DNA from 3 places in the Kitasatospora sp. NBC_00240 genome. Region 1 is predicted to be linked to each of the others. Evidence: riboswitches for the same ligand, from Rfam matches in the RefSeq annotation. Region 1 holds a riboswitch; each other region holds the start of a gene.

The links. Region 1 has a riboswitch for S-adenosylmethionine ahead of OG689_RS29660 (aminotransferase class V-fold PLP-dependent enzyme). Riboswitches for the same ligand answer to the same signal wherever they lie in the genome.
Region 2: it holds a riboswitch for S-adenosylmethionine, as region 1 does, so the genes downstream of both, thrC (threonine synthase) here and OG689_RS29660 (aminotransferase class V-fold PLP-dependent enzyme) in region 1, are expected to answer to the same signal.
Region 3: it holds a riboswitch for S-adenosylmethionine, as region 1 does, so the genes downstream of both, OG689_RS45025 (putative leader peptide) here and OG689_RS29660 (aminotransferase class V-fold PLP-dependent enzyme) in region 1, are expected to answer to the same signal.

The regions. Positions count from the first base shown of each region.
Region 1 is NZ_JAPEMU010000001.1:6,923,949-6,933,740, forward strand. Features, by position in the region: gene OG689_RS29635 (Rieske 2Fe-2S domain-containing protein) at 1-159, opposite strand, end outside; gene OG689_RS29640 (c-type cytochrome) at 168-974, opposite strand; gene OG689_RS29645 (heme-copper oxidase subunit III) at 1,161-1,781, opposite strand; gene OG689_RS29650 (hypothetical protein) at 2,218-2,643, shown strand; gene trpD (anthranilate phosphoribosyltransferase) at 2,952-4,028, shown strand; SAM riboswitch class IV at 4,286-4,403, shown strand; gene OG689_RS29660 (aminotransferase class V-fold PLP-dependent enzyme) at 4,456-5,820, shown strand; gene OG689_RS29665 (Lrp/AsnC ligand binding domain-containing protein) at 5,932-6,213, opposite strand; gene OG689_RS29670 (rhomboid family intramembrane serine protease) at 6,333-7,151, opposite strand; gene OG689_RS29675 (hypothetical protein) at 7,355-7,612, shown strand; gene OG689_RS29680 (NYN domain-containing protein) at 8,044-9,405, shown strand; gene OG689_RS29685 (NlpC/P60 family protein) at 9,700-9,792, shown strand, end outside.
Region 2 is NZ_JAPEMU010000001.1:4,465,090-4,474,881, reverse strand. Features, by position in the region: gene OG689_RS18845 (extracellular solute-binding protein) at 1-190, shown strand, start outside; gene OG689_RS18840 (cupin domain-containing protein) at 328-675, opposite strand; gene OG689_RS18835 (DUF3263 domain-containing protein) at 799-1,026, shown strand; gene otsB (trehalose-phosphatase) at 1,104-1,982, shown strand; gene OG689_RS18825 (trehalose-6-phosphate synthase) at 1,966-3,435, opposite strand; gene OG689_RS18820 (glucosyl-3-phosphoglycerate synthase) at 3,485-4,516, opposite strand; SAM riboswitch class I at 4,697-4,830, shown strand; gene thrC (threonine synthase) at 4,848-6,149, shown strand; gene OG689_RS18810 (MoaD/ThiS family protein) at 6,180-6,458, shown strand; gene OG689_RS18805 (cold-shock protein) at 7,072-7,275, shown strand; gene groL (chaperonin GroEL) at 7,669-9,291, shown strand; gene OG689_RS18795 (hypothetical protein) at 9,450-9,792, shown strand, end outside.
Region 3 is NZ_JAPEMU010000001.1:2,723,167-2,732,958, reverse strand. Features, by position in the region: gene OG689_RS11675 (cellulose synthase catalytic subunit) at 1-1,601, opposite strand, end outside; SAM riboswitch class IV at 1,994-2,106, shown strand; gene OG689_RS45025 (putative leader peptide) at 2,125-2,232, shown strand; gene OG689_RS11670 (LuxR family transcriptional regulator) at 2,391-5,441, shown strand; gene OG689_RS11665 (type I polyketide synthase) at 5,598-9,792, shown strand, end outside.

The sequences.
Region 1 (9,792 bases):
CGAGACCTGGCGCTCGGCGCGCTTGGCCGCCCGCTCGTCGATGTCGGTGCGACGCGGTTCGTGGGCCGGCAGGCCCGGGTCGGCGAACGGGTCACCGTGCGTGGCGACCTCGTGCTGCCCTGCGGAGCCGTGCGACTCCGGGAGCTTGTCTTCTGACATGTCGTGGCTCATGACTTCCGGGCCTTGGTGGTGTGGGCGGCGACCCAGATCGCGACCGCGATGAGCACGCCGAGACCGAAGATCCAACCGAACAGACCCTCGGTCACCGGACCGAGGCTGCCCAGGGTCAGACCACCGGGGTTGGGCTCCTCGTCGAGGTGGCGGACGAAGGCCACGATCTGGCGCTTCTGCTCCTCGGGCATGGTCGTGTCCGGGAAGGAGGGCATGTTCTGCGGGCCGGTCTGCATGGCCTCGTAGATGTGCTTGGCGTCCACACCCTCCAGCGAGGGGGCGTACTTGCCCTGGGTGAGGGCACCACCCTGGCCGGCGAAGTTGTGGCACTGGGCGCAGTTGGTGCGGAACAGCTCGCCGCCCGCAGCCACGTCATCCGGGTTGGTCGAGGTGTACTGCTTCTCGGTCGGCGCCACCGGGCCCGGGCCGAGCGACGCGACGAACGCCGCGAGCTGGTCGATCTCGTGCTGGGAGTAGATGTTCTTCTTCTTCGGCACCTGGGCGCCGGGCTGCTGGGCCGGCATGCGGCCCGTGGCGACCTGGAAGTCGACCGCGGCGGAGCCGACGCCGACCAGGCTCGGACCGTCACTGCTGCCCTCGCCGTTGAGGCCGTGGCAGGAGGAGCAGCCGACCGCGAAGAGCTTCTTGCCCTCGTCGATCGCGAGCGACTGCGCGGCAGTGTCGGCCTGCGCCTTCTCGGCGGGCGCGAACGCGGCGTACAGCCCCCCGGTGGCCGCCAGGGCGAGAAGTAGAACGACCAGCGCCGCCAGTGGGTGGCGCCGTCGTGCGGAGAGCTTTTTCACGGAATAACCCCGGTGTCAGGATCTGGTCGACTGGTGGGTGCGCCCGGCGGCCGGTCTGGCCGGAACGGCAGGCTGCCTGTCTAGGGCTGCGCGCGCGGTCGGTCGGTGGGTGCGTCGTTCACCGGCAGCAGGGTCGTCTTCGGTGAGGGCGCCCCGCGGCCGGCGGCCAGCGACCTGATCAGCTGGTTACTTGATCAGGTAGATGGTCGCGAACAGGCCGATCCACACGACGTCGACGAAGTGCCAGTAGTACGACACCACGATGGCGGCCGTGGCCTGCTCGTGCGTGAAGCGCTTGGCAGCGTACGTGCGCCCCAGGACCAGCAGGAAGGCGATCAGACCGCCCGTCACGTGCATACCGTGGAAGCCGGTGGTCAGGTAGAACACCGTGCCGTACGGGTCGGAGGACAGCGACAGGCCGTCCTTCTTGACCAGCTCGGTGTACTCGAAGATCTGGCCGCCGATGAAGATCGCGCCCATCACGAAGGTGATGACGAACCACGAGCGGAGCTTCTTCACGTCACCGCGCTCGGCGGCGAAGACGCCGAGCTGGCAGGTCAGCGAGGAGAGCACCAGGATCGTGGTGTTGACGGAGGAGAAGGGCACGTTGAGCGCGTGCGCCTTCTCGCTCCAGAACTCCGGCCCCTTCACGGAGCGGAGAGTGAAGTACATCGCGAAGAGGGCCGCGAAGAACATCAACTCGGAACTCAGCCAGACGATCGTTCCGACGCTGACCATGTTCGGCCGGTTGACCGATCCGTGCGCGTGCCCGGTTTCTACTGCTGTTGCTGTCGCCACGACGGACATTATGTCGGTCCCTTATTCCGTCTTCACGCCGGGGGGTCTCCCTCGGAGTGTCCGGTGCGTGCGATATGCCCCGTTGGGGGCCGTGAGCGGGTCCGGCGGGCCGGTCGGCGCGGCTATGTCCGTTTTCTGACGGTTGTTCGGGCCTCCGGGGGCTCGCCGGATGACCCCGAGCACTCCTTTGCCCTGCGTGTCGGGGGCTCCGCCGTCCACCGGGTCGGCTAGCGGTCCGCCGTACGGGTGGTCTGTGCGCGTCAGGGTGACGCGGTGCCCCCGGGCGGGTGACGGTTCAGCGCGGCGCCTTGGAACCGGCGCCGTCCGGTCCGCCCGCCGATCTCCTCGGCGGGATCGCGCGGGAGGGGCTCCACGGCGGGTGATCGGGAGTAGCATCCGGAAGAGGTGGACGTGGTCCGGATCACATTTGAGGGAGCAGGGCCCCATGGCGCACACGACCGACGAGACGCTCACCGTCCTCGTCTACAGCGATGACCGCAACACCCGCGAGCAGGTGCGGACGGCCCTCGGCCGGCGCCCGGCCGCGGATCTTCCCGAGCTCGAGTACCTGGAGTGCGCGACCACGCCCGCGGTGCTCCGCGCACTGGAGAAGGGCGGGGTGGACCTCTGCGTCCTGGACGGCGAGGCCGTCCCGGCCGGCGGCCTGGGCCTGGGCCGCCAGCTCAAGGACGAGATCTACGGCTGCCCGCCCGTGCTGGTGCTGATCGGCCGGCCGCAGGACTCCTGGCTGGCCGCCTGGAGCCGGGCCGACGCCGCCATCTCCCACCCGGTGGATCCGGTGGCGCTGGCCGAGGCCGCCGCCACCCTGCTCCGCAACCGGATCGCGGGCCGGACCCCGGCCACCCACTGACGGTCGGGCCGGGTGCGTCCCGGCGCCCGCCCCCGAACGGCCCGGCGCCCGCCGCCGTCCGGGGGCGGGCGCCGGTTGCCGTCGGTGTCCGTCCCTCCCCGTGCGCTGCGGCGCGGCCGCCCCGGCCGGCGGTCCGGAGCATGCCTCGGCTCGGGTGCCGCTCTCCTTGGAACCTCTTCTCCAGTACGGCTGTCTCAGTACTAGAGAAGAGGTGTGAAGGCATGGGCGGCCGTGCCTCGCCGCTGGATAGGCTGGCCTCCTGGTCCCCGGAGCCCTTCCGGCAACACCGACGAGAGCTGGAGTCAGCCATGGTGAACGCGCACCCTGCGAACGGCGGCAACGACCCCGTGCAGGTGGTCCGCGTCTGGCCGGATCTCCTGTCCGCGCTGCTGAGGGGTGAGGACCTCACCCAGGACGACACGGCCTGGGCGATGGACCAGATCATGACCGGTGCGGCGAGCCCCGCGCAGGTGGCCGGCTTCATGGTGGCGCTGCGGGCCAAGGGCGAGACGGTCGACGAGATCACCGGCCTGGTCGACGCGATGTACGCGCACGCCGAGCCGCTGCACATCCCCGGCCCGGCCGTCGACATCGTGGGCACCGGCGGTGACCGTGCCAAGACCGTCAACATCTCCACCATGTCGGCGATCGTCGCGGCCGCCGCGGGCGCCAAGGTGGTCAAGCACGGCAACCGCGCCGCCTCCTCGGCGAGCGGCTCCTCGGACGTGCTGGAGAAGCTCGGCATCAGACTCGACCTGCGGGCCGCGCGGGTCGCCGAGATCGCCGACGAGGTCGGCCTGACCTTCTGCTTCGCGGCGAAGTTCCACCCGGCCATGCGGCACGCCGCCACCGCCCGGGCCGAGCTCGGCGTACCGACGGCCTTCAACATCCTCGGCCCGCTCACCAACCCGGCCCGGGTGACCGCCCACGCGGTCGGCTGCTTCGACACCCGGCTGGCCGGGCTGATCGCCGGCGTGCTGGCCCGGCGCGGCTCCACCGCCCTCGTCTTCCGCGGCGACGACGGCCTGGACGAGCTGACCATCTCCACCACCTCGCGGGTCTGGATCGTGCAGGGCGGCGTGGTCACCGAGACCTCCTTCGACCCGCGCGAGGTCGGCATCGAGCTGGTCGGCCTCGAAGCGCTGCGCGGGGCGGACGCCGCCTACAACGCGGACGTCGCGCGCCGGCTGCTGGCCGGGGAGCCCGGACCCGTCCGGGACGCCGTCCTGCTGAACACCGCGGCCGCGCTGGTGGCGCTGGACCTCACCGAGGCGCCGCTGGCCGAGCAGCTCGCGGCCGGGATGGAGCGGGCCGCCGAGGCGGTCGACTCGGGTGCGGCGCAGTCGCTGCTGAAGCACTGGGCCGAGGCCAGCAGCCGGCCCTGACCGGCCCGCCGACCGGACGGCGACCACCCGGGCGGCGACCGGCCACCGATCAGTGACACCTCGCCCGGCCGAGGCCAGCCGTCGGCGCGCGTCCGGGAGCCGGACCGCTCAGGTGGCCACAGCCGGGCCGGCGCCCAGGCGTTCGAGGCCCGCGGAGCATTGCTGCGCGGGCCTTCGCCCTGCCCCGGCGCCCGTCCGCGTCCACATACCGGACTGCTGTTTGACCACCAGGCGGGCGCCGCCTAGAGTCTTCGCCAGGTCATGAGTGACAGCGACAAGCCCCAGCTTGCTGTCCGGCAACCCTCCGTCCGTGGCGGGGTGCCCTGGGTGAGGACCGGGTCACGCGGCAGTCCGTCCGCGTGGCAAGCGCGGACCACCGGTGTATTTCGGCACTCCCGGGGTCCTGACCTCAGAGGAGTGCATCCCCATGTCTGTGACCACCGATCTCTGCGCCCCGCTCGCCGTCCTCGGCCACGACGTCCAGGTCCCGCTGGTCAACGGCGAGAAGGTGGCCTACGCCGCCCTCGACTACGCCGCCAGCTCCCCGGCGCTCCAGCGGGTCTGGGACGACGTCGCCGCCTACGCCCCCTACTACGGCAGCGTGCACCGCGGCGCCGGCTACCTCTCGCAGCTCTCCACCGACCTGTTCGAGCAGAGCCGCCGCACCGTCGAGGAGTTCCTCGACCTGCGCGAGGGCGACCAGGTGGTCTTCACCCGCGCCACCACCGACTCGCTGAACCTGCTGGCGGGCGCGCTGCCGGCCGGCACCCGGGTCTTCGTCTTCGAGACCGAGCACCACGCCTCGCTGCTGCCCTGGCGCCGCGAGGGCCTGACCGTCGACTACCTGCGCGCCCCCCGCTCGCACGCCGAGGCGGTCGCCGCGCTGGACGAGGCGCTGGCCGGCGCGGGCGAGGGCCCGAAGCTGTTCTGCGTCACCGGCGCCTCCAACGTCACCGGCGAGCTGTGGCCGGTCGCCGAGCTCGCCCGCACCGCCCACCGGTACGGCGCCCGGATCGTCCTGGACGCCGCCCAGCTCGCGCCGCACCACCGGGTCTCGGTCCGCGAGCTGGACGTGGACTGGGTCGCCTTCTCCGGCCACAAGCTGTACGCGCCGTTCGGCTCGGGCGTGCTGGCCGGCCGCAGCGACTGGCTGGACGCCGCGGAGCCGTACCTGGCCGGCGGCGGCGCCACCCGCACCGTGGCCCGTGAGGTGGACGGCTCGGTCGCCGTCGAGTGGAACTCCGGCCCGGCCCGGCACGAGGCCGGCTCCCCGAACGTGATCGGCGCCTACGCCGTCGCCGCGGCCTGCCGGGCGCTGACCGAGGCCGGCTTCGACGCGCTGGAGGCCCGTGAGCAGCAGCTGATCGCCCGCCTCAAGGCCGGCCTGGCCGAGATCCCCGAGGTCAAGGTGCTCAGCCTGTTCGGTGAGGACTCCGCCCGGGTGGGCGTGCTCTCCTTCGTCGTCCAGGGCTGGAACAGCTCGCACTTCTCGGCGGCGCTCTCCGCCGAGTACGGCATCGGCGTGCGCGACGGGCTGTTCTGTGCCCACCCGCTGGTGCGCACCCTGCTCGGTGGCGAGGAGGCCACGCCGTCCGAGTGCGGCGCGCCGGAGGCCTCGCTGCCCGGCGAGCGCAGTCTGAACGCGATCCGGGTCAGCTTCGGCGCCGGCACCCCGGACGAGCACCTGGACCGGTTCCTGACCGCCGTCCGCGAGCTGGTCACCGACGGCGCGGCCTGGAACTACCGCAGCGAGGGCGGCCGCTGCGTCGCCGACACCCGCCGGGCCGGCTGACCGCGGGAGCCACCCGGCCGGAGCGGTCCGGCCGGGTGCCGGGGGCGGCCTGGGAGCCCGGCCACCCGCCCGGCCGGCTCTCCCGGCCGCCTGAGCCGCGTGGGTCGCCGGCTACTCGCCCAGGCCGAGGGCGAAGGCGGCCTCCAGGTCGTGCTGGGAGTACGTACGGAAGGCGATCTGGGTCTCGGTGTGCTCCACGCCCGGCACCTTGTTGAGCTGACCGGGGATCACGTCCGCCAGGTCGTCGTGCCGGCGCACCCGGACCATCGCCACCAGGTCGTACCCACCGGTCACCGAGTAGACCTCGCTGACACCCTCGATGGCCGTGATCGCCTCGGCGATCTCCGGGATGCGGTCGACGGTGGTCTTGATCAGGACGATGGCGGTGATCACTCTGCTGCTCCTTTGTGGGGTGCGGCCAGCGTAGCCGCCGCCCCGCCCGCCGTCAGTGCGCCCGCGCGGCCCGGCGATCGGGCGACCCGGCGGCCCCGGGCCGGTCCGGGGCCGCCGGCTCAGCCGGTCCGGCGCAGGCGGGGGCGGCGCCACGGCGAGCGCGGGTAGGCGGCCCAGGTGAAGAGGAAGCCCGCCGTGAAGCCGATCACGTGCACCAGGTACGCCACGCTGCCCGGGCCCGGCGGCTGCCCGCCGCCGTCCAGGCCGGTGGAGCGCACCGACCACCACTGCAGGGCGAACCAGAGGCCCAGCACCAGCCAGGCGGGGAAGCGCAGCGGCAGGAACAGGAACAGCGGCACCAGCGTGGTCACCCGGGCCCTCGGGTACAGCCGCAGGTAGCCGCCGAGCACGGCCGCGATCGCCCCCGAGGCGCCGATCAGCACCCGGTCCGATCCAACCGAGTGCGCCTGCGCCAGCGCGTAGCCGTAGGTGGCGAGGGCGCCGGCCGCCAGGTAGAAGAGCAGGAAGCGGACCCGCCCGAGGCGCTCCTCCACGCCGGTGCCGAAGACGTAGAGGAACAGCATGTTGCCGAGCAGGTGAAGCCAGCCGGCGTGCAGGAACAGCGAGCTGAGCACCGAGAGCGCCGGGGACTTGCCCGGCGTGGGGGCCAGCACGCAGCCCGGCGGCTGGACGATCCGCCCGGCCGTCAGCGGACGGTGCTCCAGCAGTTCTGCCGGCACCGCCCCCCAGCGCTGTTCGAAGCGCTGCTCGGCGCAGATCCGGGCCTGGCCGGTGCCGAACAGCGGGTTGAGGCCGGCCGCCGGGCCGAGCAGGAACACCAGCGTGTTGAGGGCGATCAGGGCGTACGTGACGACCGGTGCGGGGACGGCCGGACGCCCGTCCCGCGCACCGGTGTGGTCGAGGACCGGGATCGCCATGCCGGGGAGCATTCCTCGGGCGCGCGGCGGCGACACCGCGCTGTACTGCGTGTGGGTGACCGGGAGGCGATCCGGACCGGTGACGAGCGAGGACGGCCCAGGCAATAGGCTTGGCCCGGGCATTCCCCGCCTCCCGCCGCCGACGCCGGGCTCCGGGGGGAGCGCCTCCCGCCCAGACCAGGGAACTGCCGAGAGGACCCCCGATGACCGTCCCCGCCCTGACCGCCGAGACCCGTTGGCGCTGCACGCTGTGCGGCAATCTGACCCGCTTCGACGTGACCCGCACCGCGAAGGTCGTCGAGTACCTGCACTTCGACCTGGCGGGCGACTCCAAGGTCGAGGAGACCGAGGTGCTGGCCGAGACCGTCGAGTCGGTGCGCTGCCGCTGGTGCAACGCGGTGGACCAGGTCGAGCTGGTGGACCGCCCGGGTGCCGAGGCCGAGGCCGCCGAGCAGGCCTGACCCGCCGAGCAGGACCGACCCACCGGCCGGGGCCGATCATCCCGGCCCGGGGGTCGGTCGGCCGGGCCGGCCCCGGGGACACCGCCCGGGGCCCCGGCGGCCCGGGCGCCCCTCGCGGGCCGGGCGCCCCTCAGCCGCGGGAGTGTGGCGTGGCGCGGGGTGGGGCACCGTACAGGGACAATTGCAGAGAGCGGTGAGTTTCAGGGCAGCGGCAGCCGGCCGTGAGCACTCCGCAGAACAGGATCGGAGCCGAGGACGTGGTGGACGCAGCGAGGGAGCCCGCCGGACCGCAGGGGCGGCCGCCCGCTGTGGACGCCCGGCCCCCGGACGCGGTCGAGGCCGTCCCGGCCGGTGCTGAGACCACGGACGGGGACATCGCCCCGGACGCCGACCCGGCCGTGCCCGCGGCCGGCGCGGACACCGGCGCCGACCTGGCCGAGGGCGGGGCGCCCCCGGGCGAGGACGACGCGGAGGCACGGACGGTCGAGCAGCTCGACCGCCCGCTGCCCGAGGGCGTCCGCCGCCGGGTGGTCGGTATCGCCGCCGACGCGCTGGGCGGCCTGCCGGTCGCCGAACTGCCGCTCTCGCTCCGCCAGTACGCCAAGTTCACGCCGGCCCGGCGGGCCAAGTACGCGGCCACGGCGCTGGCCGCCGCGCTGGAGTCCGAGCCCGCGTTCCGGGTGCGGATAGCGGACCGGCTGAGGCTGGGCCAGCCCGACCTGGTGAAGGCGCTGGAGGCCGGCACCGTGCCCGGCGCCGCCGACCCGATGGACGTCGCCACCGCCGCCTACCTGCTGCGCCCGCACGGCTGGGCCCGGCTGGTCGAGCAGGCGGGGGAGCTCGCCGAGCGGGCCGGCGCCGAGGGCGCGGCCGCCGAGTCGGCCCGGCTGGCCGAGAAGCTGCAGGCGGAACTGGCCGAGCTGCGAGCCGCCGCGCGGACCGACCTCGAGCGCCAGCGCGCCGAGTCGGAGAGCGTGCGCAAGGAGGCGGAGTCGCTGCGTAAGAAGGTGCGCTCGCTGGAGAGCGACACCCGGCGGGCGCAGGCCGAGACCCGCAAGCTGGCCGCCGAACTGGAGGCGCTGCGCGGCTCGTCGACCGCCGAGCGCAGCGCCGCCGACAGCGAGGCCCGGCGGCTCAAGCACCGGATCTCCGAACTGGAGACGGCGGTCGAGCACGGCCGGCGCTCGGCCCGCGAGGGGCGCAGCGTGGAGGACATGCGGCTGCGGCTGCTGCTCGACACCGTCCTGCAGTCGGCGCAGGGGCTGCAGCGGGAGCTGGCGCTGCCGGTCGCCCGGATCCACCCGGCCGACCTGGTGGAGGCGGTGGAGCCGGCCTCGGCCTCGCCGCACGACGTGGCCCGCCGGGCGCTCGCCGAGGACGATCCGGCGCTGCTGGACCAGCTGCTGGCGATCCCGCAGGTCCATCTGGTGGTGGACGGCTACAACGTCACCAAGACCGGCTACCCCTCGCTGCCGCTGGAACAGCAGCGGATCCGGCTGCTCGGCGGGCTGGCGATGCTGGCGCAGCGCACCCAGGCGGAGGTCACCTGCGTCTTCGACGGCCAGGACCTCGACGTCCCGGTGATCATGGCGCCGCCCCGCGGGGTCAGGGTGCGGTTCAGCCGGACGGGGGAGACGGCGGACGAGCTGATCCGCCGGCTGGTGCGGGCCGAGCCGCAGGGGCGGCCGGTGGTGGTGGTCTCCACCGACCGGGAGGTCGCGGACGGCGTGCGCAACGCCGGCGCGCGCCCGGTGGCCTCCGTCCTGCTGCTCAACCGGCTGGCCCGGGCCTGAGCCGGGCCGGTCCGCTGCCGGCCGAACGCCTGGGCGGCGGTCCCGGGCCCCGTGGGGGGTGCGGGCCGGCGCGTCGGGCGGCCCGGGGCCCGGATGCCGGGCGGCCGGCCTTGACAGCTGGTCAGGGCCTGGACGGCGGGAGTGTGTGGGTCAGGTGAATTCCCGGCCGAGGCCTCAAGTTGGTGGCCCTGCGGGAGTGGCGGAATGCGCTGATCTTCACTAGGGTCTGGCGTCAAACCTATTTTCCGGATACTCACTCGTTCGGGTGAGCCCGCAGGAAGAAGGAGCCGGTCCTTGGCCTCCCACCGCCGTCCGAAGCAGCCGAGCCGCGCGCGGGTGACCGTGCTCACCGCTGCCGCCGCGACCGCGGTCGCCCTGTCCGCCCAG
Region 2 (9,792 bases), 2.5 Mb from region 1:
GCACGAGGACCTCAAGCAGTTCCTCGCGGTGCTGCCGAACGCCAGCTTCTACCCGCTCGGCGACCCCGCCTGGGAGCAGGTCAGCAGCAAGATCAAGAAGGAGATCGCGCAGGCGGTCACCGGCGACGCCAAGCAGGTGCTGGGCGGCCTGCAGGAGGCGGCGGTCGCGGAGGCCAAGCGGGTCCGCTGACCACGGCGGCCGGCCCGGGCCCCGGGATCGGGGTCCGGGCCGGCCGGTCGGTCTGCGCCGGTCGGTCCGCGCCGGTCGGTCTGCGCCGGCGTTCCGTGCGGGCTCCATGCGGTCGGACGCGGGATCAGGCGCGGGGATCAGGCGAGAGTCAGGGCGTACGCCTTGCGGAGCGTCTCGTGCACCGTCCAGGTGGTCCGGTCGCCGGCGTGCAGCACCGCGGCGTCGCCGGGGCCCACCTCCAGCGTCGGGCCGCCCTCGAAGGCGATGGTGGCCCGGCCGCTGAGCACCACGAAGAGCTCGTCGGCCTCGGTGTCGGTGACCACCCCCGGGGTGATCTGCCAGATCCCGCGCAGCTGGCGGCCGTCCTCGGACTCCCAGAGCACCCTTCCGGACACCTCGGGGGTGCCGGAGACGATCTGGGCGGGGTCGAGCGGGTCGGGTTCGAGCTCGGCGCTCGGGATGTGCACGGCGAAGCTGTCGGTCATGCCCCGACGCTAACCCGGCCGCGCCCGCCGACGGGGGCGCCACAGTGTGTCGGACCGCCGGGGGAGAATGACACCTCGTAGGGCCCGGACGGGGCCCGGCCGACGGATGCGGAGGTGGCGGCGGTGCCCGAACTCGGAGCGCGCGACCTGGCCGTCCTGGCCCTGGAGGCCAGGCCCTGGCGGACGGCCGGCGCCAAGGAGCGGGCGATCCGCGAGGAGCTCGGCCTGTCGAGCACCCGCTACTACCAGCTGCTGAACGCCCTGCTCGACCGCCCGGAGGCGCTCGCCCGCGACCCGCTGCTGGTCAACCGGCTGCGCCGGATCCGCGAGCGCAAGCGCGAGGCGCGCTGACCGTCCCCGGCGGCCCGCCCTGGGAGCGCCCGCGCGCGGCGCGGTGTGCCGCGCGGGGCCCTGGGTAGGGTCGGGGCATGGCCATCATCGAGTTGCCGGAGCCGGTTACCGCTGCTGGACGCGAGGGGCTGGCGGCGCTGCTCGCCGACCCCGGCGGGGCCGTCGCGGCCTTCGACTTCGACGGGACGCTGGCCCCGATCGTCCCCGACCCCGCCGCCGCCCGCGCCCACCCCCGGGCGGCCGCCGCCCTGACGGCCCTGGCGCCGCTGGTGGGATCGCTGGTGGTGGTGACCGGCCGGCCGGCGGCGCTGGCGGTCGAGTACGGCGACCTCGCGCGGGTGCCCGGTCTGGTCGTGCTGGGCCAGTACGGCGTGGAGCGCTGGGACGCCGGCAGCGGCGAGGTACGGGCGCCCGCGCCGCACCCGGGCGTGGCGCAGGTCCGGGAGCTGCTGCCGGGCCGGCTGGAGTCGCTGGGCGCCGGCGCCGGCACCTGGGTGGAGGACAAGGGCCGGGCGCTGGCCGTGCACACCCGCCGGGCGGACGCCCCCGAAGAGGTCCTGGAGCTGCTCCGGGAGCCGATGGCCGCGCTGGCCGCCGAGCACGGGCTGATGGTGGAGCCCGGCCGGCTGGTGCTGGAGCTGCGCCCGCCGGGCGTCGACAAGGGCGCGGCGCTGAGCGCCTTCCTGCGCGAGCGGGCCGCCCGCGGCGTCCTGTACGCCGGGGACGACCTGGGCGACCTGGCGGCCTTCGCGGCGGTGGAGAAGGGCCGTACCGAGGGGGTGCCGGGCCTGCTGGTCTGCAGCGGCGCGGTCGGCGACGCCCCCGTGCGCGCCCTCGCCGACCGGGCGGACCTGGTCGTCCCGGGCCCGGCCGGCGTGGTGGCACTGCTGGAGGCGCTGGTGGAGCGGCTGTCGGCCGGTCGGCCGGGCGGCCCGGGGGTCAGCCCAGCGCGGTGAGCTGGTCGAGGAACCACTGCTGCGGCGGCAGCGCGGTGGCCGCCGCGGCCAGCCGCTTGGTGCGCTCGGTGCGCTCGGCGGCGGGCATGGTGAGGGCGCTGTGCAGGGCCTCGGCGGTGGCGATCACGTCGTACGGGTTGACGGCGACGGCGTCCTCGCCGAGTTCGGCGAAGGCGCCGGCCTCCCGGGAGAGCACCAGCGCGCAGCCCGCGTCGGACACCACCGGGACCTCCTTGGCGACCAGGTTCATGCCGTCCCGGATCGGGTTGACCAGCGCCACGTCGGCCAGCCGGTAGGCCGCCAGCGACCGCGGGAAGTCGTCGTTGACGTGCAGGATCAGCGGCTGCCAGTCCTCGGTGCCGAACTCCTCGTTGATCTCGCCGGCGATCCGCTCCACCGAGGCCGTGTACGCGCGGTACTCGGCCAGGTCGGTCCGCGAGGGGTAGGCGAAGGCGACGTGGACGACCCGGTCGTGCCACTCGGGGCGGGTCCGCAGCAGGTGCCGGTAGGCCAGCAGCCCGCGGACGATGTTCTTGCTCAGCTCGGTGCGGTCCACCCGGACGATCGTGCGGCGCTCGCCCACGGCCTCCCGCAGGGCGGCCAGCCGCTCCTCGACGTCGGGGCGGTGCGAGCGCTCGCGCAGGAAGTCGGCGTCGGCGCCCAGCGCGTGCACGCCCAGTGCGGTGGTGCGCCCGGCGTGGGTGACGGTGAGCGCCTCGCGGTCGACCTCGGCGCCGAGCACGTCCGCGCAGCAGTCCGCGAAGGCGAGCGCCCATCGGCGGGTCAGGAAGCCGGCCCGGTCGGCGCCCAGGATGCCGGTCAGCACCGCCTCGGCGACGTCGTCCGGCAGCATCCGGTAGTAGTCCGGCGGTGCCCACGGGGTGTGCGAGAAGTGGCCGATCCGCAGGTCGGGGCGGCGGGCCCGGAGCAGTGCGGGCACCAGCGACAGGTGGTAGTCCTGCACCAGCACGGCGGCGCCATGGGCGGCCTCGGCGGCGAGCGCGTCGGCGAAGGCGGCGTTGTAGGTCTCGTAGGCCTGCCACTCGGTGCGGAAGCCCGCGTCGAAGGCGGGCTCGGTCGGGGTGGCGTAGAGCAGGTGGTGGACGAACCACAGGGTGGAGTTGGCCACCCCGTTGTAGGCCCGGGCGAAGGTCTCGGGGTCGATGTCCAGCATCCGGACGGCCTGTCCTCCGACCTCGTGCCCGGCGCGGTCCAGCCTGCCGTCCGGGGCCTGTCGGGCCGCCTCCCGGTCGGCCTCGCCGAGCGCCGCGCAGACCCAGACCGCGGACGGGTCGTCGATGGCGGAGAGCCCGGAGACCAGGCCGCCGCCGCCCCGGCGCAGGGCCAGGGTGCCGTCCTCCTGGTGGCTGAAGGACACCGGACCACGATTGGAGGCCACCAGGACGGGGGCGCTGCCGGTCGGACTCGAACGTGCCGTCGTGAGATCGCCCATGATGGGAACCTTGCCGGGGTCCGGCACCGCCAAACTTCCTGGAGACGGGCTAGTACCCGCTGTGACGGCTCACATACTCGGGGACGGTGTGCATCGGCGGCCGCTCCAGCGCGCCGACCGGGTGGGTGCGGGCGGTGAAGCCCGCGCCGGTCCGGGTGAACTGGGTCAGCAGCGGGTGCACCAGGTCGGCGGAGGCCTTGAGCCGGTGGGTGCGGTCCAGCCGCTCCAGGGCGGTGCGGTAGATGGTCGCGGCCATCCGGCCGAGCGCCTGGCTGTCCTGGTGGCGGTGGTGGCGCACCCCCACGTCCACCTGGGCGAGCGCGTCCAGGCCGGCCGTCTCCAGGGCGTCCACCAGCAGGCCGAGCTCCACGCCGTAGCCGGTGGGGAACGGCAGCCGCTCCAGCAGCGAGCGGCGGGCCGCGTACTCGCCGCCCAGCGGCTGGACGAAACCGGCGAGTTCCGGCCAGTGCAGGTTGAGCAGCGGGCGGGCGACCAGCTCGGTGACCCGGCCGCCGCCGACCGGGTCGATGGTGGCGTCCCCGTCGGCGCCGGCCCCCGGCAGCTCGTACGGCCGGTCGTACATCGCCTTGACCAGCTGGATGCCCGGATCGGTCAGCAGCGGGCCGACGATGCCCGAGACGAAGGCCGGGTCGAACTCGCGCAGGTCGGCGTCCACGAAGCAGACGATCTCGCCGGAGGTGGCCAGCAGGGAGCGCCAGAGCACCTCGCCCTTGCCGGGCTCGGCGGGCAACCGGGGCAGTATCGCGTCCCGGTGCACGACCCGCGCGCCGGCCTCGGCGGCCACCTCGGCGGTGCGGTCCGCCGAGCCCGAGTCGACCACCACCAGTTCGTCGACCAGCGGCAGACGCTCCATCAGCTCCCGGCGGATCACCGAGACGATGGCTCCGACGGTCGACTCCTCGTCCAGGGCGGGCAGCACCACGCTGATCGTCCCGGCCGGGCCGGCCGCCTCCTTGGCGGCGAGCAGGCTGTGCACCGGTCGGTCGGCCGCGCTCCAGGACCGGCGGCGCAGCCAGGACGCCACCTCCGGGAGAAGCGCGGGGGGCAGCTCGGCAGGCACGGCACACTCCTTGCTGGGGCGCCTCGGCGGCGCGGGTCGGGTGAGGCGGTTCCACTCGCCGGGGCATCTCGCTTGGCGGACGGACCGCTTGGCGGTTGACGCCTTCGGATACAGTCTTCGTACAGCGCATAGACCTTCGCACGCCGGGGTTGCCCGCTGCGCAGGACCACAACTTCACAGAGCTCATCCAGAGGGACTGAGGGAACGGCCCGTCGACGTCCCGGCAACCTTCTCGCACGGCAGCTTCGGCGACTGTGGCGGGACAGGTGCCAATTCCGTCCTGTGGCGCGCCCGCGTCATGGGGAAGATGAGGAGAGAGGCCTCCGCCATCATGGCTACCACCGCGACCACCGCTCCCGGCGCCGCAGACGTGACCGCTTCCGTCGACCTCGGCCCCGCCACCGCACTGTCCTGTCGGGAGTGCGGCACCCGGTTCCCGCTCGGCCCGAGCTTCGCGTGCCTGGAGTGTTTCGGCCCGCTGGAGATCGCGTACGACTTCGGTTCCGCCGAGGCGGCCGACCTGCGCAAGCGGATCGAGGCCGGCCCGGCGTCGATCTGGCGCTACGCCCCGCTGCTGCCCGTCCCCGCGGACGTCGCCTCCAAGCCCAATCTGAACCCGGGCTGGACCCCGCTGGTGAAGGCCGACAACCTGGGCCGCGAGCTGGGTTTCACCGCCCAGCTGCACGTCAAGGACGACTCGGGCAACCCGACCCACTCCTTCAAGGACCGCGTGGTGGCCTGCGCCATCGAGGCGGCCCGCGCGTTCGGTTTCACCACCCTCTCCTGCTCCTCGACCGGCAACCTGGCCGGTGCGGTGGGCGCGGCGGCCGCCCGGGCCGGTTTCAAGTCCTGCGTGTTCATCCCGCACGACCTGGAGCAGGGCAAGATCGTCATGGCCGGGGTGTACGGCGGCGAGCTGGTCGGCATCGAGGGCAACTACGACGACGTGAACCGCTTCTGCTCGGAGCTGATCGGCGACCCGGCCGGCGAGGGCTGGGGCTTCGTCAACGTCAACCTGCGGCCGTACTACGGCGAGGGCTCCAAGACCCTGGCCTACGAGATCTGCGAGCAGCTGGGCTGGCGCCTGCCGGAGCAGATCGTGATCCCGATCGCCTCGGGCTCCCAGCTCACCAAGATCGACAAGGGTCTGCAGGAGCTGATCAAGCTCGGCCTGGTCGAGGACCGGCCCTACCGGATCTTCGGCGCCCAGGCGGAGGGCTGCTCCCCGGTCTCCGCCGCCTTCAAGGCGGGCCGGGACGTGATCCGCCCGGTCAAGCCGGACACCATCGCCAAGTCGCTGGCCATCGGCAACCCGGCGGACGGCCCGTACGTGCTGGACATCGCCCGCCGCACCGGCGGCGCCGTCGAGGATGTCACGGACGCCGAGGTGGTCGAGGCGATCAAGCTGCTGGCCCGCACCGAGGGCATCTTCGCGGAGACCGCCGGCGGGGTGACCATCGGCGTGCTCAAGAAGCTGGTCGAGACCGGGCAGCTGGACCCGGCGAAGGAGACCGTCGCGATCAACACCGGCGACGGCCTCAAGACCCTGGACGCGGTGGCCGATGCCGGTCTGACCGCGACCATCCGCCCGACGCTGGAGTCCTTCCGGTCGGCCGGTCTCGCGTCCGCCTGATCCCCCCACCCCGCTAGGAGAGCCACCGCCATGAGCGCCAACGTCCGCATCCCGACCATCCTGCGCACCTACACCGGCGGCGCCGCCGAGGTGGCAGCCGAGGGCGCGACCCTCGCCGAGGTCATCGCCGACCTGGAGAAGAACCACGCCGGCATCGCCGCCCGGGTGCTCGACGACACGGGCAAGCTGCGCCGCTTCGTCAACATCTACGTGAACGACGACGACGTGCGCTTCGCCGAGGGCCTGGCGACCGAGATCAAGGACGGCGCCAGCGTCTCGATCATCCCCGCGGTGGCCGGCGGCTGCTGAGCCCGATCGGCCGCGCGCCGAGCCCGCCCGGGTCGCCCGGGCGGGGTCCCGCACCCACGAGCCGCCTTCACGTCCGGAATTCCATTTTCCGGTCGGGGAGGCGGCTCGCCGCACTTGGGTGGGAATTCGGCCGCCCGCGGCGGAGTAAAGTGTGCGACAGCCGATGATCGGGCCCCCTCCCCCGCCGGCGGATCTCCGCCCCCGCGGGCGCCCCGTACGACCTTGCCAGCTCGGCCACTGAGACCGGCGCTTGTGTCGTGCCTGTGAAACATGTCAGGCAGGTGTCAGAATTCCTGCTGCGATTTGCGCAATTCGTCCGGTATGCCCGGCGTGAAATGCCGAATTTCTCCACATTCATCCTGGACTGCCCCCCGCCGAGTGCTGTGAATTCCCAGCAGTGGGGCCTGTTGCAGAGGGCGTTGATACGGATACATTCAGCCGCGGTCGACGCATTCACCCGCTCGAAGGGCCACCGTCCGGTGGCTCGGGAACGGGCGACTGCGGCGTGCACGGCTGCGCTCAGGGGGGGTTCCCCGGGCCGGCCTCTAACCAGACCCGGGCCCGCGACCTGCGGGATCCGTGAAGGGCCAGCACAGCACTAGGGGAGTTCGGAATGGCTCAGGGCACCGTCAAGTGGTTCAACGCGGAGAAGGGCTACGGCTTCATCGCGGTCGACGGTGGTGCGGACGTGTTCGTCCACTACAGCGCGATCCAGATGGACGGCTACCGCACCCTCGAGGAGGGCCAGCGGGTCGAGTTCGAGATCTCCCAGGGACAGAAGGGCCCGCAGGCGGACATGGTCCGCGCGGCGGTCTGACCTTTCCGGACCCCGGAGCCTCGGCTCGGCCCACGGGCTGGTGATCCGCTTCGACCGGCGGGCCCGTACGACTCACGTCGTGCGGGCCCGCCGGCATGTCCGGCCCCGGCGGCGCGGACCGGATGGTGCGTACCGGAGCCGTCGGTGCCGGTCCGGCCCCCCGGGAGTGCTGCGGGAGGGGGGACGCGACCGGCCGGATCCTCGACGGGGCTTGCACTCGCCATGCCGGAGTGCTAATCATTGGCGTTAGCACTCACAGCTTGAGAGTGACAACGGACCGGGTCGGTGAGGCCCCCGGGAGCGGTAGGGGAAAGGACCCCCGCACACCAGGGCCGTCCGTCGCGGGCACCTTCCGGTCCGAGCATTCACCGCCGTCTCGGAGGACCACTTCACATGGCAAAGATCATCGCGTTTGACGAGGAAGCTCGCCGCGGCCTTGAGCGCGGGATGAACCAGCTTGCCGACGCTGTCAAGGTGACGCTCGGCCCCAAGGGCCGCAACGTCGTCCTTGAGAAGAAGTGGGGCGCCCCCACGATCACCAACGACGGTGTCTCCATCGCCAAGGAGATCGAGCTCGAGGACCCCTACGAGAAGATCGGTGCCGAGCTCGTCAAGGAGGTCGCCAAGAAGACGGACGACGTCGCTGGCGACGGCACCACCACCGCCACCGTCCTGGCCCAGGCCCTGGTCAAGGAAGGCCTGCGCAACGTTGCCGCCGGTGCCAACCCGATGGCCCTGAAGCGCGGTATCGAGAAGGCCGTCAAGGCCGTCTCCGACCAGCTGCTCGCCCAGGCCAAGGACGTGGAGACCAAGGAGCAGATCGCCTCCACCGCCTCCATCTCCGCCGCCGACACCCAGATCGGCGAGCTCATCGCCGAGGCGATGGACAAGGTCGGCAAGGAAGGCGTCATCACCGTCGAGGAGAGCAACACCTTCGGTCTTGAGCTCGAGCTCACCGAGGGCATGCGCTTCGACAAGGGCTACATCTCGGCGTACTTCGCCACCGACCTGGAGCGGATGGAGGCCTCGTTCGAGGACCCCTACATCCTGATCGCCAACTCCAAGATCGGCTCGGTCAAGGACCTCCTCCCGCTGCTGGAGAAGGTCATGCAGAGCGGCAAGCCGCTGGTCATCATCGCCGAGGACGTCGAGGGCGAGGCCCTGTCGACCCTGGTCGTGAACAAGATCCGTGGCACCTTCAAGTCCGTCGCCGTCAAGGCCCCGGGCTTCGGTGACCGCCGCAAGGCCATGCTCGGCGACATCGCCATCCTCACCGGTGGCACCGTCATCTCCGAGGAGGTCGGCCTCAAGCTGGAGAACGCCGGCGTCGACCTGCTGGGCACCGCCCGCAAGGTGGTCATCACCAAGGACGAGACCACCATCGTCGACGGTGGCGGCGACAGCGACCAGGTCGCCGGTCGGGTCAACCAGATCCGCGCCGAGATCGAGAACAGCGACTCGGACTACGACCGCGAGAAGCTCCAGGAGCGCCTCGCCAAGCTGGCCGGCGGCGTGGCCGTCATCAAGGCCGGCGCGGCGACCGAGGTGGAGCTCAAGGAGCGCAAGCACCGCATCGAGGACGCCGTCCGCAACGCGAAGGCCGCCGTCGAGGAGGGCATCGTCGCCGGTGGTGGCGTCGCGCTGCTGCAGGCCGGTGTCGCGTTCGACAAGCTGGAGCTGGAGGGCGACGAGGCCACCGGTGCCAACATCGTCCGCGTGGCGCTGGAGGCCCCGATCAAGCAGATCGCGGTCAACGCCGGCCTCGAGGGCGGTGTCGTGGTGGAGAAGGTGCGCAACCTCCCCGCCGGTCACGGTCTGAACGCCGCCACCAACGAGTACGTCGACCTCATCGCCGCGGGCATCATCGACCCGGCGAAGGTCACCCGCTCGGCGCTGCAGAACGCCGCCTCCATCGCGGCGCTCTTCCTCACCACCGAGGCCGTCATCGCCGACAAGCCCGAGAAGGCCGGTGCCCCCGCGGGCGGCGGCATGCCGGGTGGCGACATGGACTTCTGATCCTTCCGAGGGTCAGTCGGTTCTGATCGCGAGGGCGGTCCCCTTCGGGGGGCCGCCCTCGCGGCGTTCCCCGGCGCTGCCCGGCGTTCCCCGGCGCTGCCCGGCGTTCGCCGTCCGCCCGGCGCCGGGGCGAGCGGCCGGTGCGGGACAATGGGCGGATGTCCAGCCCTGAAATCGAAGCAGCCCTGCACAGCGCGAGGGCGCTGATCCTCGCCGACCTCAGCGCCCGGGACGTGGCGGAAGCCGCCGTCGTCTCGCTGGTCGAGGACGCCGTCACGCACCGCCGGTGGTGGCTGGAGCAGTGGCCGGACGGCACCGGGTTCGTGCTCGGGCTGGTCGCCCAGGACGTCCAGGACGCGCTGCTGGAGGCCTACGGCCGCTGGCCGCTCTGCTCGGCCTGCGCACTGGACGGGGACCCGCACGCGCTGAGCGTGGAGCCCGAGCTGGGGCCCGACCCGCACTGGGTGTGCGGCAAGGAGGCCGCTGTGGTCGCGCCGGTCG
Region 3 (9,792 bases), 4.2 Mb from region 1:
GGCCAGCGCCTGGGCAGCATGCCGCGGCCGGCCCGGCGCCCGGCTCGGGCGGCCTTCCGGGCGGAGCTGCGGGCCGGGGCGGCTGGCCGCAGTTCGGCGGCCAGGTCGCGGATCAGCGGGACGCCGATCTGGCACTGGACCACCAGGTACAGCCCGAGGCCCCAGTTGGGCTCCCAGCCGTTGCGGGCGACGGCCAGCGCGAGCCCGACCGTGGCCGCGCCGACCGAGGCGCAGAGCCAGGCGAGCGAGACCAGGACGACCTGGCGGGCCAACCCGCCGGGCCTCGCGCGGCCCGCACCGGTGGGCACCCAGGCCGCGCTGCGGCCGCGCAAGGTGTGCCAGAAAGCGGCGCCGGCTGCCACGCTCATCAGGACGTTGGAGCGGATCACCTCGACCCGCCAGCGGGTCCGGCTGATCCGGGGCAGCAGGACGTGCCAGAGCCAGAGCGGGGCCAGCAGCGGCAGGACGTGCCAGGGCCGGATCTCGTCCGGGTACCAGAACATCATCACCAGCGGCGGCAGCGGGGCCGCGAAGATGTTGACCGCCGTGGTCAGGTAGCCGACGACGCCCTCGTAGAAGCAGAGTCGCATCCGCCAGGGCGCCCGGATCCGCTTGAGCTCGGGGGTGCCGAGCAGGTGCAGGTTGCCCATCGCCCAGCGGTACTGCTGGTTGACGAAGGAGGCGAGGTTGTCCGGCGAGGTGCCCTTGGCGACCAGCACCGGGACGTACAGGGTGCGGAACCCCTGCTCGTACAGGGCGAGTCCGGTGAACAGGTCCTCGCTGTGGTCGAGCCTGGCGAAGCCGCCGGCGGCGTCGATCGCGGCGCGCCGGTAGACGGCGTTGCTGCCGCAGCAGATGGCGGCGTCGCTGGCGTCGCGGGAGGGCTGGATCCAGCGGAAGAACCACTCCTGGGCCGCGCCGGCGGCGCGCTGGATCCAGCTCATGGCCTCGTCGGTGTCGAAGCACTGCGGGCTCTGCACGATGCCGGTGCCGGGGTCGGCGAAGTAGGGCACCAGGTGCCGCAGGAAGTCCGGCCGGGGCGCGAAGTCGGCGTCCAGGATGGCGATGAACTCCGCCGAGCTCAGGGTGAGCGCGTGGTTGAGGTTGCCGGCCTTCTTGAGGTGCCCGCGGTCGGGCCGTACGACGTACGCGTAGCCGTACCGGGCGGCCAGGTCGGCCACCTCGGCGCGGTCGCCGTCGTCCAGCACCCAGACGGTCAGCGCGTCCGGCCAGTCGACGGCCGAGACGGCGCGGTAGGCGTTCTCCAGGACGTCGAGCGGTTCGCCGCAGGTCGGCAGGTAGAGGTCGACGCCTGGCAGTTCGGCCGGCTGCCAGGCGTGCACCAGCACCTCGTGCGACTGCCGGGTGAGCCGGCGCTGGCGCAGGCTGTTGACGGAGGACAGGGCGAGCGCGGCGAGGTTGAGCACGAGGACCGCGAGGAAGGCCCAGAGGGCCGGGGTCCGCAGCGAGAAGGTGAGCATGGTCGCCGCGGTGAAGACGAAGGCCAGCGAGGTGCAGATCAGCACCCAGCGGCGCTGCGGTCCGAAATACCAGTAGAGCTCCTGATCGGAGGGAGGTTGAGGAAGGTGATGGACAGTCATAGGGCCCCCACAGCCGCTGGTCCGACAGCATCCTGGGGGAACCGTACCGCAATTGGTATAGACCATTGGACCACCGGTCGCGGGGCGGACGGCATTCGGCCACGGCCGTGCGCCGGCGGTGATCATTTCAGCGCCCGGCCGGTGCGCGGGGGATCGGCAGGCCTCACCGGGGTGAACAGTCGTCCAACTTCCTCGCGCCGGCCCCGCCGGCCCCTCGGTGGACGGCGCGACCGCCTCGGCGTACGGTCGGGTGGCCCGGTCTCCGGTTCGCTGCCCGGTTCGCCCGGGATGTCGCGGTAGGGGTGTTTCCGCCAGGTCAAACCCCCGTTGCGTGGCGGAGTGTGACCGAACGTCGATTGACGGGGCCGATTCGGCATTCGTACACTCGGACCGGCGAAGAATGTCAGCTTTGGGCCCCGGCCGGCTGACTGGCAACCCTCCACTGTGGCGGGGTGCCGCCGGGGATAAGCCGGGCGACATGGGTGTCATGTCGCAAGCACAGTGACCCCGGGTACACAGGGGGATGGAGACGGTCATGCAGCGCGTGCACGGCAGCCGTGCCGTTCGGCCCAGACTGGTGGCCAGGTTGGCTGTCGACCTCGTCCGCAGTGCCAGCTCGCTCTGTCGTTGAGGCCGTGCGACCGGACCCCCACCGGGGGTCGCGGTTCGGTTCGCGTGTCATGGCCCCGGGCTCCGGGCGGCCAGTGACGCACCTCGTTTCCGGCCTCTCGTACGACGGGTAGCGCAGCGTAGCGCGGCCCGGTCGTGCGCCCTGCTCCAGGAGAGCGGATGCTCACGTCCCCCGCGCGTGCCGCGCGTCTTGTCCACCGATCCGAACCATCAGGCCGTGACAGCGAGTTCCGGCTGCTCCGCCACGCCCTCGACCGCTCCCTGCGCGGCCGGGGCGGCGTCGTCGCCCTGGGCGGCGCGGTGGGCACCGGCCGCACCGAACTGCTGCACGTCTTCTCCGAGGCCGCCGCCGACCACGGCGTCCGGGTGCTGTCCGCGGCCGGCTCGCCGCTGGAGAAGGACTTCCCGTTCGGGATCGTCCACCAGCTGTTCCAGAGCGCCGGCCTCGACGCCGCCGCCGACGCCGAGGTGGCGCACCTGCTGGAGGGCGGCCCCGACACCCCGGCCGGCGAGGGCGGCCCCAGGCTCACCCCGCGCGCCCTGCACGGCCTCTGCTCGCTGGTGCTGCGGCTCGCCGAGCGCGCGCCGCTGCTGCTCGCGGTCGACGACCGCCAGGACGCCGACGTGCAGTCGCTGGAGTTCCTGCTCTACCTCGTCCGGCGGACCAGGGCCGCCCGGGTGCTGACCGTGCTCAGCTCGCGCGAGACCATGACGCCGCCCAACCCCTTCTTCGAGGTCGAACTGGCCCGGCAGCCGCACCACGAGCGGGTCCGCCTGGAGCTGCTCCCGGCCGGCCTGGTCTCCGAACTGCTGCACGAACGGTTCGGCGCCGACGCCGCCCTCCGGCTGACGGCCGAGGCGCACACGCTGACCGGCGGCAACCCGCTGCTCGTCCAGGCCCTGCTGGAGGACCAGGAACCCGGCGGGGCCCGCCACGAACTGGTGGTGGGGGAGAGCTACCGTCGGGGGCTGATGAACTGCCTGCACCGGATGGACCCGCTGGCCCTGCGCTGCGCCCGCGGCGTGGCCGTGCTCGGCCGCCCCGCCGAGCCGGAGCTGCTGGCCGAGCTGCTGCTGCTGGCACCGCAGTCGCTGTCCCGGGCGTCCTACCTGCTGCACTCCGCCGGACTCTTCCACGAGGGCAGGTTCCGGCACCCGACCGGCGGCGGGGACCTGCTGGCCGCGATGAAGCCCGAGGAGCTGGCGGCGCTCCACCACCGGGCCGCCCAGCTGCTGCGGGCCTCGGGCGCGTCCGCCGACCGGGTCGCCGAGCAGCTGCGCTCGGCCGAGGGCCACGTCCGGGCGCCGTGGGCGACCCCGGCGGTAGGGACCGACGGCCTCGGCGGGACGCTGGAGGAGATGCTCAGCGACTGCGACCCGGGCGGTCCGGGCGGTTTGGGTCGTCCGGGCAGCCCGGGCGGGATCGACGGGATCGGCGGCCCGGAGGGGCCGGCGCCGCTGGACGGGCCGGCGGTGCCGGACGGCTGGGCGCAGGGCTGGATGTCGGCCGTCCCCCCGCAGCGACCGCCGCGGCAGCCGGCCCCCGGCCCGGCCCTCGCGCCGGCGGCCGGGCGGCCCGCCTCCCGTCCGGTGCGGGCGGCCGGGTTCCACCCGGTGCCCGCCCCCGCGGCCGACGGCGGGGCTCCGGAGCCGGCCCCGATCGTGCTGCCGTGGGCCGCGGGCCCGACGTGGACGCCGGAGCCGGCGGCCGAGGAGACCGTCCGGATCGAGTGCGTGCCCTGGCTGCCCGGCACCGAGGCGGAGTCCGCCGAGGCCGTCGCGCGGCGCGAGCTGAAGGCCGTCCGCTACCTGTTCTGGCACGGCCGCGTCGCCGAGGGGACGGCCGCCCTGGAGCGCTTCGAGGCCGACCGGCCCGCCGGCGCCGAGCCGGCCGGCCTGCGCGAGCTGCGCTCGTGGCTCGGCTACTGGTTCCGGTCGCTGTTCCCGCAGCCTGCCCCCGGGCAGGGCGCCGGCGCCGGGGACGGCCTGGCCGTCCTGGGTGGACTGCTGGCCGGGCTGCCGGCCGAGGAGTCGGTGCTCAAGGCCGAGCGGATCCTGCGTGAGGGCCGGCTCGGCGGCGGCTCGGTGGAGTCGCTCACCTCCGCGCTGACCGTGCTGGTCTACGCGGACCGGTCGGACCGCGCGGCCCGCTGGTGCGAGCCGATCGCGACCCGCACCGCCGCCGCCAACTGCAGTTCCACCTGGCACGCGCTGTTCTCCGCGCTGCGGGCCGAGGTCGCGCTGCGCCAGGGCGACCTGCGGACCGCCGAGGAGGCCGCCCGGGCGGCCTTCGCCCGGATCCGCCCCGAGGGCTGGGGAGTCGCGGTGGGCTACCCGCTGTCCACGATGATCTCGGTACGCACCGCGCTCGGCCGGCACGAGGACGCCGCGCGCTACCTGGCGCTCGCCGTACCGGCCGAGACCTTCCAGACCCCGGCCGGCCTGCACTACCTCTACGCCAGGGGCGGCCACCTGCTCGCGGTCGGCCGGCCCGAGGAGGCGCTGGCCGACTTCCGGGCCTGCGGCGAGCTGATGGCCCGCTGGGACATCGACCACCTGCCGGGCCTGGTGCCCTGGCGGGTCGGTGCCGCCCGGGCCGAACTGGCCCTCGGGCGGCGGCAGTCGGCCGTCGCGCTGGCCGACCGGCAGCTGGCCGCGCTGGGGCCGGCCGGGCACGCGAGGGTCCGCGGGATGGCGCTGCGGGCCAGGGCGGCGGCCGGCGGGCCGGGGGAGCGGACGGGCCTGCTGGAGCGGGCCGTCTTGGCACTGGAGGCGGCCGGGGACGGCGCGCAGCTCGCCGCCGCGCTGGGCGAACTGGGCGCCACCCACCGGGTCCAGGGCGATCTCGGCCTGGCCCGGTCGGCCGAGCGCCGGGCCCGTCCGGCCGGTTTGCAGGCGGCCCGCCCGGGCGGCCCGCGGCCGCCGACGGCCGAGCCGCCGGCGGCTCGTGGCGTCGACCGTGCGGTCGAACGGGCCGTCGACCCGGGGACCGCGGCGCCCGAGGAGGGCGCCGACCGGCTCAGCGACGCCGAACGCCGGGTCGCCGGGCTGGCCGCCCGCGGGCTGACCAACCGCGAGATCGCCCGCAAGCTGTACATCACCGTCAGCACGGTGGAGCAGCACCTCACCCGGGTCTACCGCAAGCTCGGGGTCCGGCGGCGCGTCGATCTCCGCTGCTCGCCTTACCTCGGCGGGGAGTTGGCCGGCTGACCGAGCGACTGCAGGACGCCCCGGGAGCGGGCCCCCGCGAGACCCCTAGCGACGCCTAGGGGTCCCGCAGGGGCCCGCTAGGGGTTAGCGGCAAGGGCACTGATCACCAGACTGAGGAGCGCCGGAAGAACCCTTTCTCAGAGGTGGAAGCTCACGATGGCGCGCCAGGAACAGTTGCACCCGTCCTTGCCGGAAACCGTGCTCGCGACAGCGACCGCCGTCATCGGATCGGCGTGCCGCCTGCCCGGAGCGCCCGACACGCAGGCCTTCTGGCGACTGCTGGAGGAGGGCGTCGGCGCGGTCGGCGCCTTCCCGCCCGGGCGCTTCGCCGAGGGCGAGCCGGCCCGCCCCGGTGGCTTCCTCGACGAGGTCGGCACCTTCGACCCCGAGTTCTTCGGCATCTCGCCGGCCGAGGCGGCCGCCGCCGATCCCCAGCAGCGGCTGGTCCTCGAACTGGCCTGGGAGGCCCTGGAGGACGCGGGTGTACTGCCCCGCAGCCTGGCCGGCCGGGCCGCCGGGGTGTTCGTCGGCTCGATCGCGAGCGACTACGCCACCCTGGTGGCGCAGGCCCCCGAGGCGGTCACCCGGCACAGCCTGACCGGCCTGAACCGGGGCATCATCGCCAACCGGGTCTCCTACGCGCTGGACCTGCGCGGCCCCAGCCTGACCGTCGACTCGGCCCAGTCCTCCTCGCTGGTGGCCGTGCACCTCGCGCTGGAGAGCCTGCGCAGCGGTGAGTCCGAGCTGGCGCTGGTCGCCGGGGTGAACCTCAACCTGGCGCCCGACAGCACGCTGACCGTCGACCGCTTCGGCGCCCTGTCGCCCGACGACCGCTGCTTCACCTTCGACGCCCGCGCCAACGGCTACGCCCGCGGGGAGGGCGGGGTGCTGCTGGTGCTGAAGCCGCTGGCCCGGGCCCTGGCCGACGGCGACGACGTCCAGGCCGTGCTGCTGGGCAGCGCCGTCAACAGCGACGGCGCCACCGACGGGCTCACCGTGCCCGGCGCGCCCACCCAGGAGGCCGTCGTCCGGGCCGCCGTCGAGCGGGCCGGGGTGGCGGGCCACCAGGTCCAGTACGTCGAGCTGCACGGCACCGGCACCCAGGTCGGCGACCCGGTGGAGGCCGCCGCGCTCGGCGCCGCCCTCGGCGCGGGCCGCGATCTCGGCCAGCCGCTGCTGGTCGGCTCGGCGAAGACCAACGTCGGCCACCTGGAGGGCGCGTCCGGCATCGTCGGCCTGCTCAAGACGGTGCTGAGCGTGCGCCACCGCAGGCTGCCGGCCAGCCTCAACTTCGCCACTCCCAACCCGGCGATCCCCTTCGACGAGCTGGCGCTGCGGGTGCGGACCGAGTCGGGCCCGTGGCCGGACGAGGACGCTCCGCTGATCGCGGGCGTCAGCTCCTTCGGGGTCGGCGGCACCAACGCCCACGTCGTGGTCGCCGAAGGGCCGGCCGCCCGGGAGGCCGCGCCGGGTGCCGGGGGCGGCCCGCTGCTGTGGCCGCTGTCCGCGCGGAGTCCGCGGGCGCTGCGGGCGCAGGCCGGGCGGCTGCTCGACCTGGTCGGGGAGCACCCGGGCCCGGACGCCGTCGACCTCGGGCACTCGCTGGCCACCACCCGGACGGCCTTCGAGCACCGGGCCGCCGTCGCCGGCGCCGACCGGGCCGAACTGGTCGAAGGACTGCGGGCGCTGGCCGGGGGCGGGCAGGCGCTGAACCTGGTCCAGGGCGTCGCCCACCAGGCCGGGCGGACGGTGTTCGTCTTCCCCGGCCAGGGCTCCCAGTGGGATGCCATGGCCCGCGAACTGTACGCCACCGCACCGGCGTTCGCCGACAAGCTGGCCGCCTGCGAGGCCGCCCTGGCCCCGCACACCGACTGGAGGCTGACCGACGTCCTGCTCGGCCGGCCCGGCGCGCCCTCCTTGGAGCGGGTGGACGTCGTGCAGCCCGCACTGTTCGCGGTGATGGTCTCGCTCGCCGCGCTCTGGGAGGCCGCCGGCGTCCGCCCGGACGCGGTGATCGGCCACTCGCAGGGCGAGATCGCCGCCGCGCACGTGGCGGGCGGGCTCACGCTGGAGGACGCCGCCGCGGTCGTCGCGCTGCGGGCCCGGGCCATCGCCGGGCTGGCCCGGCCGGGCTCCGGCGGGATGGCCTCGGTGCCGCTGCCGGAGGCCGAGGTCCGGGCCGCGCTGGCGGCCTGGGAGGGCCGGATCGGCATCGCGGCGGTCAACGGCCCCTCGGCGACCGTCGTCTCGGGCGAGCGCGAGGCGATCGACGAGCTGCTGGCCGGCTACCGCGAGCGGGGCGTGCGGGTCCGGCTCGTCCCCGTCGACTACGCCTCGCACTCGCCGCAGGTCGAGCCGCTGGAGCGGACCCTGCCCGGGCTGCTGGCCGGGATCCGCCCGCGGGCCGGCCGGACGGCCTTCTACTCGACCGTCACCGGCGGGCTGCTCGACACCACCGAACTGGGCCCCGGGTACTGGTACCGCAACCTGCGGCAGACGGTCGAACTCAGCAGCGCGGTACGGGCCGCCCGGGCCGACGGCCATCTGGCCTTCGTCGAGGCCAGTGCCCACCCGGTGCTGACCGTCGGCCTCGGCCAGATCCTGGACGGCTCGGCGGCGGTCACCGGCACCCTGCGGCGCGACCACGGCGGCCTGCCGCAGTTCCACCGCGCAGTCGCCGACCTGTTCGCCCAGGGCGGCACGGTGGACTGGACGGACTTCTACGGCCCCGACGCCCGCCGGGTGGCGCTGCCGACCTACGCCTTCCAGCGCCGCCGGCTCTGGATCGCCGCCGCCCCCGGCCGTACTCCGCTGACCGCCGCCGCACCCGCCGGGCCCGGCCCGGCCGACCTGCCCGCAGCCATCGACCCGCCCGCAGCCATCGACCTCGCCCAGCCGCCCGCACCGGCCGGCCCGAGCGAGAGCGCCCTGCTGGACGCCGTCCGCACCAGCGCCGCACTCGTCCTCGGCCAGGCCTCCGCCGCGGCCGTGGACCCCGACCGCACCTTCAAGGACCTCGGCTTCGACTCGGTCTCCGCCGTCGAGTTCCGGGGCCGGCTGGCCGCCGCCACCGGCCTCGACCTGCCCAGCACCGTCACCTACGACCGGCCCACCCCCCGCGCGCTCGGCGCCCACCTGTACAGCCTCGCCACCGGCGGGAGCGTCGCCGCAGCCGCCCCGGCCGTGCGGACGGGCGGCGCGGACGAGGACCCGATCGCGATCGTCGCGCTCAGCGGCCGCTGGCCGGGCGGCGCCGACACCCCCGAGGCGCTCTGGGAGCTGCTGCGCGAGGGCCGGGACGCGATCGGCGACTTCCCCGAGAACCGCGGCTGGGACCTCGACGCCCTCTACGACCCGCAGGGCCTGCGGCCGGGCACCTCGTACACCCGCCAGGGCGGGTTCCTGTACGACGCCGACCGCTTCGACGGCGCGTTCTTCGGGCTGAGCCCGCGCGAGTCCGCCGCCATGGACCCGCAGCAGCGGCTGCTGCTGGAGTCCGCCTGGGAGCTCACCGAGCGGGCCGGGATCGCGCCCGACGACCTGCGCGGCAGCCGGACGGGCGTCTTCGTCGGCGTGATGCCGCAGGACTACGGCCCCCGGCTGCACGAGACCCCGGAGGGCCACGAGGGCCACGCCCTCACCGGCAGCCTGACCAGCGTGGCCTCCGGCCGGCTCGCCTACGTGCTCGGACTGGAGGGGCCCGCGATCACCGTGGACACCGCCTGCTCCTCCTCGCTGGTGGCGATGCACCTGGCCGCGCAGTCGCTGCGCCGGGGGGAGTGCGACCTCGCGCTCGCGGGCGGCGCCACCGTCATGTCCGGCCCCGGCATGTTCACCGAGTTCAGCCGGCAGCGCGGCCTCGCCGCCGACGGCCGCTGCAAGCCCTTCGCGGCCGCCGCCGACGGCACCGCCTGGGCCGAGGGCGCCGGACTGGTCCTGCTGGAGCGGCTCTCCGACGCCCGGCGGCTCGGACACCCGGTGCTCGCGCTGGTGCTCGGCTCCGCCGTCAACCAGGACGGCGCGTCCAACGGGCTGACCGCCCCCAACGGCCCGTCCCAGGAGCGGGTGATCCGCGAGGCGCTGGCCGCCGCCGGCCTCACCCCGGCCGAGGTGGACGCCGTGGAGGCGCACGGCACCGGGACCGCGCTGGGCGACCCGATCGAGGCGCAGGCGCTGATCGCCACCTACGGCCGCGGCCGGACGGCCGAACAGCCCCTCTGGCTCGGCTCGTCGAAGTCCAACATCGGCCACACCCAGGCCGCAGCCGGGGTCACCGGTGTGATCAAGCTGGTCCAGGCGCTGGCCCACGGCGAACTCCCCGGCACCCTGCACCTGGACCGGCCCTCGCCGC